Linked DNA regions of Microbulbifer sp. A4B17. The protein of the gene in region 2 interacts with the protein of the main gene of each other region in a pairwise test. Links are inferred from orthologs where the notes say so. Each region holds a gene or a part of one and is shown on either strand. Other genes may lie near its edges. The genes, in order: malT, rlmN and ftsZ.

Region 1 (6,477 bases), 3.4 Mb from region 2 along the record:
CTTAACCCCAGCACCAGCAAAACGAGAAAAAGACGTATTTTTCCTGCAAACATAAAATGGGACTCCCGGCGCTGTACTTCCCGCCTGTTATTGGAATCCAGGTATCACTTAACCAAAGCGCTTGTCGGCGACAAAAGGATTGGTTTGGCGCTCCTGGCCAAAAGTGGACATGGGGCCATGCCCCGGTACAAATTGAACCTCATCACCCAGCGGCCATAGGCGCTCTTTGATAGAGCGAATCAGGGTATCGTGATCTCCCTGGGGAAAATCCGTACGCCCGATCGAACCGGCAAACAAAACATCTCCCACCAGAGCCAACTGGCTGGGGCGGTGGAAGAAAATCACATGGCCGGGAGTATGGCCCGGGCAGTGGTGCACCTCCAGTTCCTGATCCCCTACAGTAACCGTATCTCCCTGCTCCAACCAGCGGTCTGGAGTAAATACTTCGACAGCGGGGAAACCAAACATCTGCGCCTGCATGGGCAACTGCTGAATCCAGAAATCATCGCCTTTATGCGGCCCCTCTATCGGCAGCTGGAGCTGCTTGGACAACGCCGCAGTGCCGCCTACATGGTCCAGGTGGCCGTGGGTGAGCAGGATTTTCTCCAGCTTGAGACCGCGCTCCTCCACCGCCGCCAGAATCTTATCGAGATCGCCACCGGGGTCGACAACAGCCGCGCGCTTACTGTCTTCACACCACAGCAACGAGCAGTTTTGCTGGAAAGGAGTAACCGGAACCAGGTGATATTGCAGCGACATAAAAAAACGGCCCTTCATCTTTTACAGGAGACTGTTGAGGTAATTGGGGATTATACCGCGAGAGCCTGCTGAGAGGGTTGAGGATGCCGATGAGCGGGCTTATTCACTGTCTTGAGCAGGGAGCGCACATCCTCTATCAGCTGCTCAACAACTATCGGGTTCCGCCAGTAATCCTCAGGGGGCGAGGGAAAAGCCACTGAACTCAAAGCGCCGTGATCGCTCAGCGAACAAGTCTCATAATCACGGCACACCGCCTGGTTATAGGAGGGGCTCAGGGGTTTAAGGGGCCAGCCAAACAGGTCATTGGGGTGATAAAAGTTCTTCCAGCGAAAATTGTATCCCCGGGTATTGGAGGTGACCGCCTGAATTTGCTCCCGCGGTCGATCGGCACACCACAGGGGCATTGTCGGCCCCAGGGTGTACCAATGGCTCAAGGTCTTGAGGCGCAAAAACCTCTCACGCGCCGACCCTCTGTGAACTCCCGCGGGACCGCCTTCACGCCAAACACCGCAACTGACATTGGGCCGCTGGGCGTCCCAGAGGTAATTAGATAGGTTGATACAACCCACCGAATGGCTGATCAATATCACCGGAGCCCGGTCATCAACCTGATCAGCGGCCTTGGCCAGCGCCGCATAGATCTCGCGCTGGGTCTTTTCGTAGTTGTTATCCCGACGATCCACATTGCCGGACTGCGCCGCTGTCTGCGACATCCCCAGGAGTAAATATTTTCGTGCACGCAGGAAGTCCAGTTCGCGTTTCTGCATACTCTCAAAGGTGCGTTCGATATTGCTCTGGAAGTGCTCCAGGCCGGGTAATTCAGCGCAGTAGAGACGCGACCACTCCTCCCCAAGCTCGGTTTCCAATGCCGAAAACAGTGGCTTTGCAAACGTGTTATCCACAGCCCCCATACCCGCAGCAGCAAGGATTACGATATCCGCCATGGCTTCCTCTTCTTATTATTCTATCGGCGCCTTCGCAGCGCTCGGCTTTTTTAATTGAATGAACATTGATGAAAACCCGCACAAGGGGCATTCTCACTGCCAAAGAAAAATCGAAAAAATACTGAAAGTGGCGCGAGGGGAAGCTGCACAGTAATGCATCCCTTTACGAGCCGGTGTGGATACATCACAGTAAATATGAACTAACGTACCCACTAGTGAGCCGCAGAAACTGCATTGCGACGGGTTGAGATGACCGATTTAACCCGAATAGTAATATACTGCCCAAAGCTAAACCGGCGCCACTCCAATTTGCCACCCAAGAGGCGGAATCACCAGAAAGCTGGCCTATTACAGTGCTGTAACAATACCCGGGTCCTGGTGCATAATAGTGGCTGTACAAAAATCAAACATTTATAACAGTCCCTCCCGCAGCGATGCTTTTAACTTCCAAATACAGCCTGCCGGATTGCCCCGAGCACGCCCTATCGCGCCCGCGCCTGCTGTCGGTTCTGAACCAATGCCACAGCGATCAACTGCTGTTGGTGACGGCTCCTGCGGGATATGGCAAGACCACGCTGGTTACCTCCTGGGCCTCACAGCAGGACAACCCGGTCGCCTGGTATACGCTGGATGCCAGTGATAATGAACCGAGCCAATTCTGCCGCTACCTGGTGGAAAGCGTGCACAGGGCGACCGGCAATGGTGTCCCCCAGACTCACCAGTTGTTGTCCGCGCCCCAGCGCCCGGACCCCTCAACCCTGGTGAGCCACCTGCTGTCGGAACTGCGGGGCCTGCCCAGCGAACTGCGCATCGTGCTGGACGACTACCACCAGATCGACAACCAGCAGGTGCATGACACTACCCGCTTTTTGTTGCGCCATGCCCCCGCCGGTGTCGGTATTGTTCTCACCAGTCGCAGCCAACCGCCCCTGGGCCTGGCCACCCTGCGAGTTCAAGGGCGATTACTGGAATTGGGCAGTAATGAGCTGGCCCTCAACATTGAGGAAATCGCCACCCTGCTCATGCAGCGCCTGCCGTTTAATCTCGACGGCGACCGCGCAGCCCAGCTGCATCATCTCAGTGAGGGCTGGCCCCCCGCCGTTCAGCTATTCACTTTATCCGTGCGCGACAGCAACGAAGTGGATCGCTATCTGGCAGAGCTGGAGCAGGGCCACAGCCATATTCTCGACTACCTGGCTGAGGAAGTACTGGAGCGGCTGGAACCCCAACTGCGCCAGCTCCTCTCCTGCACATCGATCCTCACCCGGGTTAATGCCCAACTGGCGGAGCGCCTTACCGGTCGCCAGGACGGTCAGCAGTTGCTGGAAGAGGCCGCGCGTCGCGGGTTATTCCTGCAGGCGCAGGATTCAAGCCGCCAGTGGTTCCGCTTTCACCCGGTCTTCGCCCGCTTCCTGCAACGGCAAATTAATGACCGCGAACACTTGCTGCAACTGCACAGCACTGCCTGTGATACCTGGCAAGAATTAGACCAGCCGGTGGAGGCCCTGCGCCACGCCCTGGCCGGCGGCGACCGCGAGCGGTTAAAACAACTGCTCAACGATCGAGGGGAACAGCTTCTGCGCGCGGGGCAGTCGCGCCTGCTGCGGGACTGCCTAGACTGGCTCGGCGACGAAGCCCTGCAACACAGCGCCCGCTTTACCCTCCTGTCCGCCAAAATGGCGCGGGAGAATTTTGAATACGACCTGTGCGAGAAAAACCTGGCGGCCTCCGAAAGCTGGCTGCAGCGGGAGGACCCGGCACAGTGGCGCGACTTTGAAGGCGCCTTTGCCACCATGCGCGCCCAAGTGGCCATTGCCCGAGGGCAGACACTGCAAGCCAAGGAGTATGCTGAAGAAGCCCTGGCCCTACTCCGCGCAGACCAGCTGGGCGAGAGAATCTCTGCTCTGCTGGTCACCGGTGAGACCAGCTTCTGCCTGGGTGCCTTGCAAGAGGCCAACCGCTATATGCAGGAAGTTGAAGCCCTGGCGATCGCCGAACGGGATATCCCCAGCGCCGCCTGGGCCATCTGCCAACAGACAGAGATCGCCTTTGCCCAGGGCCTGCTGAAGAAAGCGTCCACGCTGCAGGAGAAGGTGCAGACCCTCGTGCAGAAAAATCACCTATCCACACTGCCCATCTCGGAATTTGTGTGCCGGCTGCGCGGCCAGCTGCAATGGGAGTCCGGCGATCTGGAAGGTGCCGAGCAATCCGCCCGCCGAGGTATGCAAATCAACCGCCGGGTCGGCGAGCACTGGCTGCTGCCAGAGTACACCCTGCTGTTAAAAATCGCCCAGGCCCGGGGGGAGAAAGAGGAATCCCTGGAGTGGCTGGAGCGTATCGAGCGGCTGCTCACAGACGGGCGCTACCATCGGGACTGGATCGCCAACGCCGATGCCACCCGCATCCGCACTTGGCGCGCCCTGGGCAATCAGCAGGCCATCGCCAGCTGGTTGGAACAGGCTACTCCCGTCGCCGACAGACCCAGCAATCACTTTGAACAGTGCCACGGGCGCAACCATGTGCGCGCGATGATTGAGCTGCACCACTGGTCCGATGCCAACCGCCTGTTGAGCCGCCTGAAACAAGTCGCCAACGAGTGCGGCCTGGAAACAGATCGCCTGCGCAACCGGGTGCTGGAATCCCACCTGCTGTGGCTGCGGGAGCAATATCCCCAATCTGTGGAGGCTATTAGTGAAGCCTTACTTCTCTCCCACGAACGGGATTTTCGCGCCAGCTTCCTGCAGATCGGCAAACCTTTAATCGTTATCCTGAAAGCCGCCCTGGAAAATGGCCTGGGAGATGCGGAGTCCTGCAAAGCCCAGCAACTGATCAAAGCGGCACAACAGCAGCCGGAGCTGGACGGTGGTATTCGCATCGAACTAGATGACACCATTATCCGCGAGATACTGGCCAGCGATGCCGTGCCAGACTTCCTGCGCCACTCCCCACTCACCCCGAGGGAGTGGCAGGTACTCAATGCGATTCACTCTGGGCTATCGAACGAAAAAATCGCCCGTCACTTTAAGGTGGCGCCGAGCACCATCAAGACCCATATTCGCAGCCTCTACCAAAAGCTGGACGTCAAGGATCGCCAGGAGGCCATCGCCCTGGCCGAGCAAATGCTTCGCTCGGTCCAGGACAAGCCTTAAACAGTCCTGCTCCAGCGGCACAGGGACGTGCCCACTATGCTCCTCATCCCCCGCCCGCCGATACCAAGCCACCCCAGGCCGGTCACCCTTTACCCCCCTCTCCCCCCTAGCCGGGGAGGAGGAAGCCCGCCAATGACTGCTCCATACTTACCCTATCCTTTAAAGGTGGACTATCTCCACATTTCAAATAATGAAACAAGGCAGTAATCCATGAGCGGCAACAGCTATGAGTGGTGGCGCAATAGCGTTATTTATCAGATTTACCCACGCAGCTTCTGCGACGCCAACGGAGATGGCATCGGTGATATTCCCGGAATTACGCAAAAACTGGATTATGTAAAATCCCTCGGCGTAGACGCCATCTGGATCTCACCCTTTTTTAAATCGCCGATGGTGGATTTTGGCTATGACGTTGCCGACTACCGGGATGTAGACCCTATTTTTGGCAACCTGGAAGATTTCGACCGGATGATCGAAGCGGCCCACGAGCGCGGCCTGAAAGTGATTATCGACCAAATCCTCAGCCACACCTCGGACCAGCACCCCTGGTTCCAGGAAAGTCGTGCCAACCGCGACAACCCCAAAGCGGACTGGTATGTCTGGGTTGATCCTAAAGAAGATGGCACCCCTCCCAACAACTGGGTCTCCGTATTTGGAGGAGGCTCCTGGCGCTGGTGTACCCGCCGCCGACAGTACTATTTGGCCAACTTCCTCAAAGAACAGCCGGACCTGAATGTTCACAACCCGGAAGTCCAGGAGCAGCTGCTCGCCGATATGAAATTCTGGCTCGATCGGGGTGTAGATGGTTTCCGACTGGATGCGGTCAACTTTATTTTCCATCAGCAGGCCCTGGGCAATAACCCGGCGCGCCCGCTCAAGCTTGACGAGAAAGGCCTGCCGCCAGTCAATCACTACGACTACCAGTGGCACCAGAATGATAAATCCCAGCCGGAAAACCTGGTGTTTCTCCAGCGGGTACGGCAGTTAATGGACCAATATCCCGGCACTGTGACCGTAGGTGAAGTTGGCGACGACAATACCCATAAAATCATGGCCGAGTACACCACGGAAAAACGCCTGCACATGGCCTATTCCTTCGATCTATTGACCGAGGATTGCAGTGCGGGCTTCCTGCGCGAAACTCTGGAAAAAAACCGCGACGTAATCGAGAAGGGCTGGCCCTGCTGGTCGATCAGCAATCACGATGTACCCCGCTCAATAACCCGCTGGAACAAAGGCTTTAGCGATGACCAAGCCGATGCCAGGGCCCCATTATTCCTGCTGATGCAATTGGCACTGCGCGGCAGTGTCTGCCTCTACCAAGGGGAAGAACTGGGCCTACCGGAAGCGGAAATTGCCTATGAAGATCTGGTAGACCCCTACGGCATTAATCTGTGGCCGGAATTCAAAGGCCGCGACGGCTGCCGCACTCCGATGCCCTGGACCAATACCAGCGACGACAACGCGGGCTTTTCCACAGCAAAATCCTGGCTACCCGTTTCTGGGGAGCACCAGCAACGGGCGGTAGAGGTTCAGCAGGACGCCCAGCGCTCCATGCTCAACCGCTTCCGCGCACTGATCGAATGGCACAGGAAGCTACCCCAATCGTTGGCGACTGCAGAGCA
Region 2 (5,966 bases):
CGCGGTTATCCCAAAATAAGCCGCTATCCCAAAGTGCAACGTTACAAATCGGTTGGGCATTACGCGGTACCAGCGGCACTTCATTCTGACCGTCAGAGCGACCGGGGCCCACTAGATCAGCATCGACAGGATCGACACCAATCGGCATGGATAAATCATCCCCACCGCAGCCTATTGCCGGGTGGTGGCAAGAGGAACAGGATACATCGCTATCGGCACTCAAGCTTTTGTTATGAAACAGGCGCATACCCAACTCCACCATGGCAGGGTCCTGCTCACTTCTCACCCGGGCCGCAAATGCGCGCATATCTTCCAACTGCTCAGCCATACCAACATCTTCCAAAACTGCCTGCAAGCAGCTGTCGAGGCTGCCATCAGCAATATTTACGGCTGAACGTGCATTTTGACATTCGTCGAAATCAGAAGTCCGGTTATCAGCACCGTCTGCATCTGAGCCATTACTGAGTCCATCATTAGTGTTATTCACTAATGTTCTGGCTGTGACGCTGGCTGTTTCGTCCTCGCTGTCGACATCGCCGGTAGTTACCGAATAGGTGTACTCGGTATCCACCGAGAGACCTTCATCGACATAGTACCCCTCAGCGGTCTCCGCAACTCTCACATTATCCCGGTAGATTACATAGGTCGCACCAGTACTCTCCCAGGAAAGGCCGATGCTGGTGCCGGAAAATGCATTGCCAATCAATTCAGCAGGAACGATCCCCTGCCCTGAATCGGTGCCATCATCACTATCGTTATCAGAATCACTGCTACCATCATCATCGGAATCATCGCCAGAATCTCCGCCGCTTCCAGTATCTGTAGTCTCTGTGGATGAATCACTATCGCTGCTGGAGGAACCACCTCCTCCACAGCCCACCATCACAAGAAATAAAGGTAGGACCAACAGCTTTACCAGCGCAGTCGGCGATAGTGTTAATTGATTTTTATCAGCGTTCATAGTTCTTGACCTGCCCGTCAATGACCTTTTCTTATCCCGGGTTCTGGACAGCAAATACAGACCTAAGTGCCAGTACTGACGCCAAAGGGTAAGGAAACACTTACTGAGTAATTGCAAATAAAACCGCAAATTAAAGTTCACTTAAATTGAGACAAGGTAACTTCCGCCTTGCCACAGGCACAGACAAGTCCCTTAAGTGAATAATAGCTAGGCCTACTGTATCGACTTAAAGGAGGAAGAACTGCTAAGAAAGTCGCAATAGAGCATTACATACGCTCTTACAACCGAGGCTTTAATAAAAACTAATAACCACATCACTTGTTCAAGCAAGCACACAAATTAAATATTTAAATTTGGCTCTTCGCGACCGTTAGTCCCATCAACTATTTCTACCGATGTTTTACAAAGATGGAAAGTGAGAAGAGCCTGAAGCAGAAACAAACTGTATTCAAAAAATATATAACAGGCAAAAAAGCTGTTCATAATTTCTAGCAGCTTTGAAAGTAGTAGTTGACAGCTGGCCGGTTATTTCAACTTATGTCCACAATAAAACGCAGCCAACATGTTTATCCCCCAAGTGAGTCAGCGCTCCGTGTACTATAGACTTCTGCCAGCCCCGTCTCTTGCATCCAGCTGCATCCCATCGGGACCACCATCGCGGGGTGGAATCAGGGACTGGATTGCATTTGAATTGATATTCGCTGCATCCGGATCGGTGAGGGCCTCAAGAAATGCTGCCAAAAGTTCGGTTTCATCTTCATCTATAGGAAGAGATGCGTCGCCATCTATCGCCAGTATTGCCTCGGTTAATTCCAGGCCGTTGGGAGCAACTTTCGCCGCACAGTCATCGAGTTCATCAAACTGATCCAGGTCGCACATTTCACTGTTGGCGAAATACCGGGACACCGAATCCGCTTGGCCGGCATAATGCTCGATATTTCTTTCCAGGGAACCAAACTGCCCAGCATGCCCCCAGGGTCCAGTTATCCCCACATTGAGCAGAGTTGGAACACGGAACCCCCCCAGGACAGCGCCTCCCCAATCAGCACCACTACCACTTTCATCTTTGCCGACACCAATCTGGGGATAGTTGACAACTCTTAACCCCTGGTTAGTAAAGAAGGCACCCGAGTGGCATATGCTACAGCCAGAACCGGGGGTAAAATAGGTGATTGCTCCACGCTTCTGGTCATTATCCAAAGCGTTCAGCTCTCCGTCGACATAGTCAAAGAAGGGGTTGTCGATAAAAATATAGACCGCCTCATAGGCAGCAATCGCCTGTGCAATCCTGCTGAAGTCGATATCGGAGTCGCCATAAGCATCAGTAAATAAGGGGCCCCAGGATTCCTGGTTGAGCTTTGTTACGAGATACTCCTCGCGGTAATTGGTAAGCCCGTCATCACTACTTTCGTCGTAACCAAATTCGGAAATATCTCCCATCTCAGCGGCATCCGTTACGGGAAAATGCGCCTGGGCCATCATAAGAGCCAGAGTCCCCGTGCCTACTGCCGCTTCGGTATTATTGGTTACATCCCTTGAGTCAGTTCTAAGACCCCCGTCGCTGGTAAGGCTAACTCGGTTATCCCAGAAGAGCCCATTATCCCAGAGCCCAACGTTACAGATAGGCTGGGCATTGCGCGCCACCAGCGGCACTTCGTTCTCACCATCGGATCGCCCTGGGCCCAGCGTGTCGGGGGCAACAGCGTTAACGCCGATGGGCATAGAGAGATCGTCACCAGCGCAGCCTATTGCTGGATGGTGGCAAGAGGAGCAGGAAGTATCGCCGTTGGCACTGAGGCTCTTACTGTGAAATAAACGCATTCCCAGCTCAACCATCGCTGGGTCTTGCTCACTCCTTACCCTGGCAGCAAAAGCGCGCATATCCTCTAACTGCTCCGCCATTCCCACCTCATCCAGTACCGCCTGCAAGCAGCTATCGAGGCTATCATCGGCAACGTCTATCGCAGTACGCGCATTTTGGCACTCTTCAAAATCAACGATCCGCTTATCAATAGTATCGGCATCAGCACCATTGCTAAGGCCATCATTAGTGTTATTAACCAGTGTCTTTGTAACAACACTGTCAGTTCCACTACCAATATCCCCCACACCGACCCAATAGGTATATTCTGTATTTATTGATAAATCCTCATCGACATAAAAGTTATCGGTAGTTTCAGCGATTGCTTCTCCATCACGATAGATAGTGTAAGTCTCTTCAGAGTCCTCCCAGGAAAGCCCGATACTGGTGCCGGAGAAGGGGTTTGCGATCAACTCAGCAACGACAGTACCCTGCTCTGAATCCGAGCTGGAATCATCACCTGCATCGGAGCTATCCCCGGAACTGGAACCACTACCAGTTTCGGTAGTTGACCCATCACCACTACTGGAGGAACTGCCGCCGCCACAACCAGCAAGCAAAAGAAATATGGATATGACCATAAGCTTTGCCAGTACTGACGGCGATAGAGTAAATTGCTTTTTTTTATCGTTCATAAATATTGAACTGTCCCTTCAATAATTTTTTTATTCCAGATCCCAAGAAATAAATGAATTATCAATTACTTCGGCAATACGCAGAGGCACTAATGTCTCTATATATCGTTATTCGGGAACTTGGGCCTGAGTCCACTGAAATTTGTTCCAGATCAAAAAAGTGACTGGAAGGCATGCTCTAGCAACATGGTGCTTTTATTAACAGTGGAAATGCAGGTGCGGCTACTGCATCACTTCAGTGCCACAATACCTGCTGAAGGTGTTGCACCAGCGGATACCCACTGTACTCGCCATTGGGATATTGCAAGCCAATTGCAAATAAGAAAAATAAGATCGTTTTAGTTTAACGGTATGCATATATCTAACACTCCCATCCAGGGTAAAGTTTCCTAGAGCGTTAAACGTTAGACAGGGCAATTCCGTTGACAGGGAAAAATAAAAAAGAAATGAACGTTCAGGCCGTACAATAATTTATACAAGAAAAGACAAGACCTGAACCTGTTTGGCTGCCAGAAAATTGACAACCAGTTTCACAAATTATTAGCGATTAGTTCATCATCCTGACAGGGCGTTCCGCATTGCGGTAACGCTCAGAACGGCGGGTGCGGTCGTTAACACTGCCTGCCAGCTGACCACAGGCCGCATCAATATCATCGCCGCGCGTAGTGCGCACGGTTACGGTATACCCTTTGTCGAGCAAAATCTGCTGGAAACGGCGCAAGGCGTTGTTGCTCACTCGCTGGTAGTCAGACAGCTCAAACGGGTTAAAAGGGATCAGGTTAATTTTCACCGGAATATCTTTTAACAGTTCTGCCAGTTGCTCAGCGTGCTCCGGGCGATCATTTACCTCGCGCATCAGCGTGTATTCAATGGTCATTTTACGGTGCGTATCCGGCATGCGCTCAATATAGCGCTTGGCAGAATCCAACAGCACTGCAATTGGGTATTTCTTATTGATCGGCACCAGCTCGTTGCGCAATTCATCGTTGGGCGCATGCAGGGAAATCGCCAGGCTCACATCGGTAACATCGGCGAGGCGGTCCAGTGCGGGCACTACACCGGAGGTCGACAGGGTGACGCGGCGCTTGGAAATGCCGTAGGCGTTGTCTTCCATCATCAGGTTCATGGAATCGACCACATTGTCGAAATTGAGCAGCGGCTCACCCATGCCCATCATTACCACGTTGGTAACCTTGCGTGGTCCTTTCGGGTCCAATTGACCGAAAGATTTACAGGCAATCCAGACCTGCCCGATAATTTCTGCCGCCGTTAAATCGCGGTTAAAGCCCTGCTTGCCAGTTGCACAAAAGCTGCAATCCAGGGAACAGCCCACCTGGGAGGAGACACACAGGGTGCCGCGATCACCATCGGGGATATAGACAGTCTCGATAGCATTGCCACCGGAGACTTTAATTAACCATTTCCGTGTGCCATCGGCGGAATCCCACTGATTCAATACTTCCGGGGCACGGACTTCGGCCACTTCCGCCAGCTTTTGACGCAGGGCCTTGCTGACATTGGTCATCTCTGCAAAGTCATCAACCCCGTTCTGGTGAATCCACTTTAAAACCTGAACAGCGCGGAAGCGCTTCTCGCCCAATGATTCAAAAAAGGCGGCCAGCTTTTCTACTGAAAGGCCGAGCAGGTTGGTTTTCTCTGTGGTCATTCATTTCACCTCGGGGGAAGAATTGCACCGGTCCAGACAGACCGGTGCGACTTGTGGCGCGGATTAAGCGCGCGCGCAGATTTCGTCGTCGGCGAAGAAGTAGCTTACTTCGCGAGCAGCGGACTCTGCGGAGTCGGAGCCGTGTACAGCGTTGGCGTCGATGCTGTCAGCGAAGTCAGCACGGATGGTGCCAGCAGCAGCTTCTTTAGGGTTGGTAGCACCCATCAGGTCGCGGTTTGCCAGGATAGCGTTCTCACCTTCCAGAACCTGTACAACAACTGGACCGGAAGTCATGAAGTCAACCAGGTCTTTGAAGAAAGGACGCTCTTTGTGCTCAGCGTAGAAACCTTCAGCTTTTTCGCGGGACAGTTGAACCATCTTCATGGCAACAATGCTCAGGCCAGCTTTCTCAAAACGGCTCTCGATTTCACCGATTACATTCTTGGCTACTGCGTCCGGCTTGATGATGGAAAGGGTACGCTCCAGGGCCATGGTTATCTCCAAATTGATTTTTTGTAACTTAACTTAGGAGTCTCTGAACAACTCTGTAAGCCCCACAGGGCGGGCCTTGAAGGCCCGCAGAGGTGTTGCGGAATTGTTGCGGAGTTGTTCAGAGGCTCCGTACATAAAGAAAGAGCAACCTGCTCAGTTGCTCTTCCCTGATATTCCTTTCATACCCACCGGGGGTACTCAATTTTTGATCACCGCATTTCGCGGCCGGCGGATTATACGGGGTATTGATCGACTTTTGTACTCTCTTGCCAATACTGCCCCCAAAGGCCGGTTACTCCTGCTCTTCGATCCAGGCAGCCTGGATCGCCTCGAGGATTTTCTCTCCGCAGC
Region 3 (6,005 bases), 2.8 Mb from region 2 along the record:
GATATCACTGAGGCGCAGCCCTTAGCCACCTGGGGCGAAGAGAAATTGTTGGTGGCGAGTGGGGATTTGTTACCGCGACCGGCTTACATGGGGGTTCAGGCCCTGCCAGAGCTTGCAGGGGATGAAGAGCTGGTAGAGCGCATTATGTTGCAGTACCGAGCTCTCGCGGGGTTACTCACGACGCGGGACATGGAAGTAAAACGGTTGTCCTTTGATGACCTGAGGGGTTGGCATCTGGAGTTGGTGTCGGGAATTGAATTAAAACTTGGCCATGATGCTTTATTGGAACGGGTACACCGCTTTCTGTATTTAAGTCGCGGTGTACTGGCTCCACACTTACAAAAAGTAGTCAGTGTTGATACACGTTACAGCAATGCAGTAGCGATTCAGTGGAAAGACGAAGAAAAGTAAATATGGAGGCAGCCCAGTTGGCTGCTTTACAGATAAAAGTTTAAAAGCGAACGCTGTATTCTGGTCCGATAGTAGAACCTGAACCGGAATGCAGCTCAGCGAGGTTGGTACGAAAATGACACAGGTAACCGATCAGCGCATGATTGTTGGACTGGATATAGGCACCTCTAAAGTAGTCGCTATTGTCGGTGAGGTTTCCGGTGATGGGGAACTCAATATTGTCGGTATCGGCTCTCATCGTTCCACGGGAATGAAAAAGGGCGTAGTGGTTAATATTGAATCAACTGTACAGTCTATTCAGCGCGCTGTGGAAGAAGCTGAGTTGATGGCGGGTTGCGAAATTCACTCTGTGTACGCAGGGATTGCGGGAAGTCACATTCGCAGCTTGAACTCTCACGGTATAGTTGCCATCAAGGATCGAGAAGTTACTCAACAGGATCTCGATCGTGTTATTGATGCGGCTAGAGCTGTCGCTATTCCGGCGGACCAGAAAATTTTGCATACGCTTCCCCAGGAATACCTGATTGATAATCAGGAAGGGGTAAAAGAGCCTTTGGGAATGTCCGGTGTACGTCTCGAAGCAAAAGTCCACCTGGTTAGCGGCGCAGTGAATGCTGCGCAGAATATTGAAAAATGTATTCGCCGTTGTGGCCTGGAAGTGGAGGATGTCATTCTTGAGCAATTGGCCTCAAGTTACGCTGTCCTCACTGAAGATGAAAAAGAATTGGGAGTGTGCATGGTAGATATTGGTGGGGGAACTACCGATATCGCAGTATTTACTGGCGGCTCTATTCGGCATACCGGTGTGATACCGATTGCTGGAGACCAGGTTACCAATGATATTGCCATGGCCTTGCGGACACCGACACCGCACGCAGAAGATCTGAAAATCAAATATGCGTGCGCATTGGCAAAGCTCGCTCGCGAAGGTGAAACCATCAAGGTGCCAAGCGTTGGTGATCGCGCGCCCAGGGATTTATCCCGACAGGCATTGGCCGAGGTCGTTGAGCCGCGCTACGACGAATTGTTTACATTAGTACAGGCGGAGTTACGTCGCAGCGGCTTCGAAGACTTGTGTGCGGCGGGTGTAGTACTTACCGGCGGCTCTTCAAAAATGGAGGGCGCAGTTGAACTGGCTGAGGAAATTTTTCATATGCCGGTTCGCCTAGCAGTGCCTCAGGGTATTGCAGGTTTGACGGATATCGTCAGCAACCCAATTTATTCCACTGGAGTTGGATTATTGATGTATGCGATGCAGCAGGAAGAGGCTCGAGAGGGCAAAATACAACCTGTGCGCAACGATAATCAGTGGTGGGACAAGGTAAAGCACTGGTTTCGCGGAAATTTGTAATAGAGTGCAACCAGATTTAGCCATCCCATGAGGGATTTTTTTTAGGCATGGCTGTAAAATTCGACATGAGCAAGAAAGGGGAACAGCAATGTTCGAACTAGTTGATAGCGTACAGGATAAGCCTGTCATCAAGGTGATTGGTGTCGGCGGTGGCGGTGGTAATGCTGTTAAGCATATGATCGCCAATGATGTTGAGGGTGTAGATTTTATCTGTGCAAATACCGATGCACAGGCTCTCAAAGATATTGAGGCTCGCACTATCCTGCAACTGGGTAACACAATTACACGCGGTCTGGGTGCGGGTGCAAACCCGGACATTGGTCGCCAGTCCGCGCTTGAAGATCGCGATCGTATTGCTGAGGTATTAAACGGTGCGGATATGGTGTTTATCACTGCCGGTATGGGCGGTGGTACCGGCACCGGCGGTGCGCCAATTGTTGCTGAGATTGCAAAAGAGCTCGGCATCCTCACCGTTGCAGTGGTCACTCGTCCATTTAAGATCGAAGGGCGCAAACGCACTGTAGTGGCTGAAGAGGGAATCCTTGAGCTGCGCGATAAAGTTGACTCCCTGATTACTATTCCCAACGATCGCTTGTTGGAAGTACTCGGCAGCAAGATCACAATGAAGTCCGCATACAAAGAAGCGGATAACGTTTTGCTCGGTGCTGTTCAGGGTATTGCCGACCTGATGATTCGCCCGGGCATCATGAACGTAGACTTTGCCGATGTACGCACCGTAATGTCTGAGATGGGTATGGCAATGATGGGCTCCGGTTCAGCCGTTGGTGAAAACCGTGCGCGTGAAGCTGCAGAGAAAGCAGTACGCAGCCCGCTGCTGGATAACGTCAACCTGGCAGGTGCTCGCGGTATCCTGGTGAATATCATCACCGGTAGCGAAGAGGCGGGCTGTCAGGAACTGACCTTGGGTGAATACTCAGAGGTGGGTGAGATTGTCCAGGAAATTGCCTCCGACGAAGCGACGGTAGTGATCGGTACCGCTGTGGATGACAAGCTAGGTGATGAGATGCGAGTTACCGTGGTGGCGGCGGGCCTCGGAGAGGGTACCCCGGCAGCGCGCCCGGCCAAGGTGGTGGATAACACCCGCCGCCCGGAACCCCGCGAGCCAGTTCGGGAAACCCGTGAAGCTCGCGATAGCCACAGCGCTCACGCTGGCCACAGCTCTGCAGGATTGGCAAGCCGCGAGGCTATTGATCCGCGTCCCCGTGCTGAAGCGGAGCGTCCCAAGCGCCCAGCTTCTACTCTGAACCCCGCTGATGCGGATATGGAGTACCTGGATATTCCCGCCTTCCTGCGCCGTCAGGCAGACTAGGGAAAGGGTACCGCAGAGGCAAGAACACCGCTCATGTCTGCCCGGCTCCGGCTGGGTATTGCCGCTGCGGTGCGGCTTTTATTCGGGTCCACCTTGTCGAATGGGTGGGCCCTTGCTTCGTTTGTGTGAATTTTAATCAGAACTGGCGGGTCGCAATAACTATCTAAAATAATTAACAATTATTAACAGCGCTTGTGAAGCTTACGATCTTAAAATGCTGTCATAGCGACATGCGTTGGCGCTGCAATCTTTGCTTGATCTATCCTCTATAGGTAGGTGGTGCACAGTTGTAGTGACCACTCGCCCAGAATTGGTATTGGCGTCGCAATTGTGCTAGTATCGATGGCTTGCTGCGCCTCAGGGGCGTGGTCCACCGACGGGGAAAAGATAGTTTCATGATCAAACAGCGCACGCTTAAGAATGCTATTCGCGCCACTGGCGTAGGTCTGCACACTGGCAAGAAAGTTGTACTTACCCTTAAACCAGCGCCCGTAGACACCGGAATCGTGTTCCGTAGAACCGATTTAGATCCGGTTGTTGAAATCGAGGCTCGTGCGGAAAATGTCGGCGACACTCTTCTTTCGACCACCCTGGAAAAGGGTGATGTTCGCATTGCTACAGTAGAGCACTTGCTCTCGGCAATGGCGGGCCTTGGTATTGATAACGCGATTGTCGAGTTGTCAGCCCAAGAAGTGCCCATTATGGATGGCAGTGCCGGCCCATTTGTTTTCCTTATTCAGTCCGCAGGTATCCAGGAGCAAGCGGCTCCGAAAAAATTCCTGCGTATTAAAAAGCCAGTAACCGTAGAGGATGGCGATAAAGTAGCCAGCTTCCTGCCTTTTAATGGCTTTAAAGTTTCTTTCACAATCGATTTTGACCACCCGGTATTTCAGGGGCGTAACCTCAGTTCATCTGTGGACTTTTCCAGCACTTCTTTTGTGAAGGAAGTGAGTCGCGCCCGTACCTTTGGTTTTATGCACGAGATTGAATACTTGCGCTCCAAAGGCCTGGTTCAAGGTGGCTCCCTTGATAATGCAATCGTGATTGACCAGTACCGCATTTTGAATGAGGGTGGATTGCGTTATGAAGACGAATTTGTGAAGCATAAAATTTTGGATGCTATTGGCGACCTTTACCTCCTTGGCACCAGCCTCATTGGTGAGTTTAAGGCCTATAAAGCAGGCCATGCACTCAACAACAAATCCCTCCGCAACCTGATGACACAGAAGGATGCCTGGGAAATGGTCACCTTTGAAGGTGAGCAGGAAGAGGCTCCGATCTCTTATATCAAGCCTATTTTGGCAGTTTGATACTTTTGCAGGAAGCCGGCATTATAGTGCCGGCTTTTTTGTATGATTGTTTCACAGAGAAAGCCTGTAGATTTTTGGTATTCTTTTTGGTTTGGCACCTCACCTTATAGTGGGGACTAACGAAAATTAAAAATGTCGAACTCCTCACAGCCCCTATGAAAGTAATCCTGGTCAATGAGCGCGGTGCGACTCGCAGCTTTAATTTCGGCAGCTTGAGTAAAGCTCTGTTGGGCTTGTGTCTGCTGAGCCTGCCTGTGGGGGCATTTTTGCTGGGGGCCAACCTGCCGGTTACCAAAACCGATCTGTTTGATTCCCGAACTGCCAAGGCTTGGAGCCGCGCCCTGCGCAAGCAGCAGGACGAAATTGCTGAAGCCGATAGGGAGGCGCGGGAGCAGCTCGCAGCCCTCACGCTTAAACTCGCTGAGTTGCAGGCACGTTTAACTCGCCTGGATGCGCTGGGTGAGCGTTTGACCTCTGTAGCCAATCTCGATGAAGGGGAATTTGAGTTTGGCAGTGCACCGGCTATCGGTGGACCGGAAGATACCGGAATTGCAGGCGCATCCGAACTGCCATATCAGCCACCCGAATTCCTAGATGTTATTGGAGATCTCTCTCACCAGATTGAAGATCGCCAGATGCAGTTGAATACGCTCGAATCCCTGATGGCTAACCTCAAGCTCGAGGATGAGCAATTCCTGGCAGGCCGCCCTATCAGCAAGGGGTGGATGTCCTCCCGCTATGGTTATCGTACCGACCCTTTCACCGGCCGCAGAACCTGGCATAAGGGTGTGGATTTTGCTGGCAAGATGGGCTCTGACGTTGTTTCAGTAGCTGCAGGCGTTGTTACCTGGGCCGATGAGCGTCACGGCTATGGCCAGCTGGTGGAGATCAATCACGGTAATGGCTACTCCACTCGTTACGGGCATAACAGTGAGCTGAAAGTGGGGTTGGGTGATGTAGTCAAGAGGGGCCAGGTCATTGCCCTGATGGGCTCCAGTGGCCGCTCTACCGGGCCCCATGTCCATTTCGAGATTTACAAGAATAACCGCACGGTTGATCCGGCCACCTATATCCGCCGCACAGGCAGATAAGAACTATCCTTCCTTTACGCGTAATTGTTGGCAGCTTGGCATAAGAGTTGCCAGCGCTTGCGCCTTCCTGTTTACTTGCACCCCTCGCATAAAGGAGCGTCGGTGCATTGATCTGCCCGATATTAGCGCCGACAGCGCAAATAAGATAAGTGGTTTCTAGATAATGATTGGCAAACTGATTAAATCGGTCTTTGGTTCAAAAAATGACCGCGAGCTGAAGCGCATGCGACGCGTCGTGGAAAAGATCAATGCTCTGGAAGAGGATTTTCAGAAGCTTGACGATGCAGGCCTGCGGGCTAAAACAGATGAGTTCAGGCAGCGTCTCGCTGATGGGGAAAAGCTCGATCAAATTCTGCCCGAAGCGTTTGCCGCAGTGCGCGAAGCGGGCCGCCGGACTATGGGCATGCGCCATTTCGATGTCCAGCTGATAGGCGGTATGACCTTGCATGAAGGGCGCATCGCAGAAATGCGCACCGGTGAAGGTAAAACCCTGGTTGCAACCTTGCCGGCAT

Evidence for each region.
Region 1: the proteins of rlmN (region 2) and malT interact in binary tests that used the Escherichia coli proteins (3 or more experiments, as listed by UniProt). The link is inferred for Microbulbifer sp. A4B17 from one-to-one orthologs.
Region 3: the proteins of rlmN (region 2) and ftsZ interact in binary tests that used the Escherichia coli proteins (3 or more experiments, as listed by UniProt). The link is inferred for Microbulbifer sp. A4B17 from one-to-one orthologs.

Annotation. Positions count from the first base shown.
Region 1 is NZ_CP029064.1:4,470,979-4,477,455, forward strand. The notes cover bases 1,771-5,052. They hold malT (HTH-type transcriptional regulator MalT), read left to right. Parts: upstream 1,771-2,137; coding sequence 2,138-4,852; downstream 4,853-5,052. Also shown: BTJ40_RS19600 (DUF2799 domain-containing protein), read right to left, coding at 1-53; BTJ40_RS19605 (MBL fold metallo-hydrolase), read right to left, coding at 109-759; BTJ40_RS19610 (hypothetical protein), read right to left, coding at 810-1,703; BTJ40_RS19620 (alpha-amylase family glycosyl hydrolase), read left to right, coding at 5,063-6,477. UniProt on the Escherichia coli protein: Positively regulates the transcription of the maltose regulon whose gene products are responsible for uptake and catabolism of malto-oligosaccharides.
Region 2 is NZ_CP029064.1:1,042,698-1,048,663, reverse strand. What follows is about bases 3,065-5,835. They hold rlmN (23S rRNA (adenine(2503)-C(2))-methyltransferase RlmN), read right to left. Parts: upstream 5,124-5,835; coding sequence 4,005-5,123; downstream 3,065-4,004. Other genes in these bases: ndk (nucleoside-diphosphate kinase), read right to left, coding at 5,187-5,615; BTJ40_RS04615 (cytochrome-c peroxidase), read right to left, coding at 3,065-3,457. In the rest of the region: BTJ40_RS04620 (cytochrome-c peroxidase), read right to left, coding at 1-961; more of BTJ40_RS04615, read right to left, coding at 1,559-3,064; Fe-S cluster assembly protein IscX, read right to left, coding at 5,908-5,966.
Region 3 is NZ_CP029064.1:3,839,117-3,845,121, reverse strand. The notes cover bases 1,162-3,971. They hold ftsZ (cell division protein FtsZ), read left to right. Parts: upstream 1,162-1,850; coding sequence 1,851-3,092; downstream 3,093-3,971. Other genes in these bases: lpxC (UDP-3-O-acyl-N-acetylglucosamine deacetylase), read left to right, coding at 3,488-3,971; ftsA (cell division protein FtsA), read left to right, coding at 1,162-1,762. In the rest of the region: BTJ40_RS16895 (cell division protein FtsQ/DivIB), read left to right, coding at 1-411; more of ftsA, read left to right, coding at 527-1,161; more of lpxC, read left to right, coding at 3,972-4,402; BTJ40_RS16875 (M23 family metallopeptidase), read left to right, coding at 4,558-5,493; preprotein translocase subunit SecA, read left to right, coding at 5,657-6,005. UniProt on the Escherichia coli protein: Essential cell division protein that forms a contractile ring structure (Z ring) at the future cell division site. The regulation of the ring assembly controls the timing and the location of cell division.